Regions from separate parts of the Streptomyces sp. NPDC004752 genome, predicted to be linked through region 2. Evidence: riboswitches for the same ligand, from Rfam matches in the RefSeq annotation. Region 2 holds a riboswitch; the other holds the start of a gene.
The links. Region 2 has a riboswitch for cyclic di-AMP ahead of ACWEKM_RS03650 (transglycosylase SLT domain-containing protein). Riboswitches for the same ligand answer to the same signal wherever they lie in the genome.

Region 1: it holds a riboswitch for cyclic di-AMP, as region 2 does, so the genes downstream of both, ACWEKM_RS16870 (transglycosylase family protein) here and ACWEKM_RS03650 (transglycosylase SLT domain-containing protein) in region 2, are expected to answer to the same signal.

Annotation. Positions count from the first base shown of each region.
Region 1 covers NZ_JBSGBN010000035.1:1,889-4,084, forward strand. The annotation lists gene ACWEKM_RS16865 (transglycosylase family protein) at 1-842, shown strand, start outside; cyclic di-AMP (ydaO/yuaA leader) riboswitch at 1,025-1,192, shown strand; gene ACWEKM_RS16870 (transglycosylase family protein) at 1,197-1,940, shown strand.
Region 2 covers NZ_JBSGBN010000005.1:45,183-47,378, reverse strand. The annotation lists gene ACWEKM_RS03655 (HAD family hydrolase) at 1-412, shown strand, start outside; gene ACWEKM_RS03650 (transglycosylase SLT domain-containing protein) at 421-912, opposite strand; cyclic di-AMP (ydaO/yuaA leader) riboswitch at 916-1,100, opposite strand.

The DNA of each region.
Region 1 (2,196 bases), on a different contig from region 2:
AGCAGATAGCCGTCGCCGAGAAGATCCTCGCCGACCAGGGCACCACCCCGTGGGCGACCTGTGCCCGGCTCTCCGGGCTCACCTCGAAGTCGGGCTCCGTCGGCGTCGACACCGGCATGGGGGACGGCCGTTCGTCCGGTACGAAGGACTCCGGAGCCGCTTCCGGTTCGTCGGGTTCACAGGGTTCACCCGAATCCCCCGAGTCGCCGGGATCGGCCGACTCGTCTGGATCATCTGGCTCATCTGGATCATTCGGCTTGTCCGACTCGTCCTCATCCTCGTCCTCGACCTCATCCGCTGGTTCGTCCTCGTCCTCCGGCCCGTCCTCATCCCCTGACTCGTCGGATGTCGACCCGGACGCCTCGCCGTTCGCCTCTCCCTCGCCGAGCGCGAGCGCCAGTGTGAGTGCGAGCCGCGGTGCGACGGACGGGAGTACGGGAGCCGCCGAGCCCGGCGGGTCGGCCTCGTCCGACCCCGGCGCCGGGCCGGAGGGCGACTCGCCCACGGAGGCGCCCAAGTCCGACCCCTCGGGCAACTCCTCGCGAAGTGGCGGTTCTTGGAGCCTGGTCGACACCGGCTCCCTGAACGGCGGTCGCCATCGGGGCGACAGCGCGGATGAAAGCAGGGCAAGCGGGGCAAGTGGCCGGGTGTCGGGCTCGTCCGGTCGGCATGCCTACACCGTCCGCGTCGGCGACACCCTCGCCTCCATCGCCGACTCCCGTGGCGTGGACGGCGGATGGCGTGCGCTCTATGCCGCCAACGAGAAGGCCATCGGTGCCGACCCGAACCACATCGCCCCCGGTCAGACCCTGGAAGTCGGGACCGAAACGGGCGAAAAGTAGCGGGAGTTGGCGTCCCGCTTCGGGCTCAATGTCCGGTTTGGTGAAAGTGTGGGATGAGTCTCAGAAGCCCTGATCGTCTTTGAAATTCCGCCGATCGCGTGGCTACGGTCAGGACCGTTCGCCACCGCGAGCCCCGGCTGCCGCAACGCCTAGTCCTGCCAGCGGCCGTCCGGGAACAGCCGTCGCGTCAAGCGCCGTAGGCAGGAGCGGGGGACCCAAGGTAAGTGCCGCGCCGGTCGGTTGACCGAAGCGGCTCGGGGTGAAGTCGCGCCTCCACAGGGAGGTGCGGCCGGGCAACTCAACCGGCCCGAACCCGACAGCTCACCTCGCAGGCGTCGGTGAGGGGATCCATCCATGCTGTTTTCCGGCAAGGGCAAGCACCGTCGTCCGTCCAAGGCCACCCGCGTGGTGGCACTCGCCGGTGTCACCGGCGCCGCCGTCGCCGCCCCGCTGATGGCGGCCGGCAACGCCTCCGCCGCCACCGCCTCCGAGTGGGACGCCGTCGCCCAGTGCGAGTCCGGCGGCAACTGGTCCATCAACACCGGCAACGGCTACTACGGCGGCCTGCAGTTCTCGGCCTCCACCTGGGCCGCATACGGCGGCACTCAGTACGCGGCCACCGCCGACAAGGCCGGCAAGGCACAGCAGATAGCGATCGCCGAGAAGGTCCTCGCCGGCCAGGGCAAGGGCGCCTGGCCGGTCTGCGGCAAGGGCCTGTCGAGCGCCTCCTACTCCGGCGGCTCCGCATCCGGCGGCGGTGCCGACACCGGCTCCTCGAACACCACCACCGGCAGCGGTTCCTCGAACGCCCCCACGGACACCGGCTCCTCGAACGCCGGCGCCGACCGCTCCACCGAGCGGCAGGCGGCCTCCCGCTCCGCCGACCGCCCGGCCGCGAGCAAGACCGTCACCACCCCGACCGGCAAGAAGGTCAAGAAGGGCGATGGCGAGTACAAGGTCGTCAAGGGCGACACCCTCAGCTCGATCGCCGAGCAGCACGGCGTGAAGGGCGGCTGGCAGAAGCTGTTCCAGCTGAACAAGGACATCATCGAGAACGCCGACCTCATCTACCCGGGCCAGCAACTGCACCTGAAGTGACAGCCGGACGGTAGTCCGGGCACGGCTCCGACTCCGGCCCCGGTCACGGCCGCGACCCCGGCTACGACCCTGGCTTCGGCTACGACCCTGGCCCCGACCCCCGGCCCGGCCGCGCCCTCCCCCGTAGCGGGTGCCCCGGGCCCGCCCCCGTCCCCACGGGCTCCCCGCCCCGGCGCGTTCTCCCCCGTACGCGCCGGGGCGGGGTCTTTCTGCCCCGCCCCCTTCCCGGCCTGCTCCTTCTGCTCCTTCCGGCCGT
Region 2 (2,196 bases):
GACCCTGCCCGCCGTCCGCGTCGAGCGGCGCGACGATCTGTGGTGTGCGCCCATCAGCAAGGTGCTGCTGCGCCACCCCGCCCTGTCCGACGACGAGTTGGCGGTGACGGCGCGCTCGGTCGTGGGCTCCCTGACGACCGTCACCATGTCGGGGCCCGGGACCGTCGAGCTTCAGCCGTGCGGCATCACCAAGGCCACCGGTCTGGCGCTGGCCGCCGAGCACCTCCGGCTGGCCCCCGAGCGGGCCGTCGCCTTCGGTGACATGCCGAACGACATCCCGATGTTCGACTGGGCCGCCCACGGGGTGGCGATGGCCGGCGCCCACCCCGAACTCAAGGCGATGGCCGACGAGATCACCTTGTCGAACGAGGACGACGGCGTGGCCGTCGTCCTCGAAAGACTGTTTCCGTGAAGGGTGCGTCAGTAGGCGCCGAAGACGTTGTCGATCGAGCCGTAGCGCTTGGCGGCGTAGTTGCAGGCGGCCGTGATGTTGGCGACCGGGTCGTAGATGTCGTACGACGTGCCTGCCACGTGGTAGGCGTTGAACGTGGGGTCGATCACCTGGAGCAGGCCCTTGGACGGTATGCCCTTCCGGGCGTTGGAGTCCCAGAGGTTGATGGCCCGCGGGTTGCCCGAGGACTCGCGCATGATGTTGCGGTGGATGCCGTTGTAGGTCCCTGGGATGTGCTTCTCCGCCATGATCGCGAGCGACTCGCGGATCCAGCCGTCGAGGTTGTTCGGGTACCCGGCGAGTGTCGTGGCGGTCGTCGCCACGGTCCCGGGAGTGGCCGCGTGGGCGCCGGTGGCGCCGAGGAGCGGCAGGGCGAGCAGCGCGGCGCCGGTGCCGGCCACGGCGAGGGTGCGAGCGAGGCGGTTGATGCGGGGACGGCGGTTCTGAGCGGCAGCAGACATGGCGATGTTCCTCTCCGGCGCCTACGAGGTGAGCTGTCGGGTTCGGGCGGGGGAGATGCCCGGCCGGGCCGCCGAAAGGCGACTCGACTTCACCCCTAGCCGGTCCGGCCGGCTGTGCCGTCCGGACCGGCGATCTACCTGGGTCCCCCGTTCCTGCCGTGCGAAATATGGTTCGTCGATGGGTCATGACGGGTGGCGGCAGGATTCGGCGTCCACCCGACTGGCCCGGAAGCTATGCGACCGCACATGTCGGAAACAAGTGGTGGATTCACATCTCATACCGATTGACGTGCGATTGAGACGTATGAGTCGCTTGATCCTTTGCGATTGCCAAGCATCAACTGGGCATCGGGGGAGGGGTGGTGAGGGTTGTGGGCGGGGTGTCGCACGATGGTAAAGGGTGACTCAAGTCACTCCCCCTGAAGGTCAAGTACATTCGGCATCAAGGGGAATTGAAATACCAATAGCGGCAAATCGGGCACTTCGCCCCCATGGGGCGCGGAATTCGTTTTTCGCTCGGAGTGGGAGTGGGAGAGGGAGTGGGAGTGGGAGTGGGCCAACAGTGGATCGTTCCCGGCGCTCGTGTACGTCTTCGATGCGTCCTCGGCCCACTCCACACCGTCCGGGTACGCGCGCGTGCCCCCGCCGCACGGGGCGAGCTCCACCCGCCACTCGTCCTCGGTGGCGTCTCGTACCACCAGCCGCCTCGGGTGTGGCTCGTCCAGCGTGACGGACTCGCCCGCGCGCAGCGGCTCGGCCTGCGGGGCTCCCCGAAGACGGCCATCGGGGCCGACGTCACCGCCCGCACCGGGAGTTCGCGCGAGCTGCCGCGAAGGCGTGGCCGGCGCCGCCCAGTTCGGCGGTCGCATCCTCCGTGTCGCCCGGTGGCCAAGGGGTCGCCTTCTTGCGGCCGGGCGGCGCCGTGGCCGACCGGGCGGAAGCGGCCCGCGTCCACGCGGGTGGGCAGAGGTGGGCGCGCCAGGGCCGGGGCACTCTGGAGGCCGTACGCGACGCTCGTCACGTTGGGGACGGCCAGGCGGGCTCGCCGACCCCGCGGGCCTGGGGGCCGGTCCGGTCCGGTCCGGGGTCGCGGGCGGGAGTCGGCGACGTACGCGCGCAGGAGTGGCTCGGACGCCACCGGGCGCGTGTCGGCCGCGCCGTGAGGCGAGCCGGACGTGGAGCCGTCGGGAGGGCCGGAGGCGGAGCCGTGGGAAGAACCGGACGGCGACCCGCCCGCCTAGCCGGTGTCGCCGGTCAGGGCCTCCAGACGCGTCGTCCAGACGG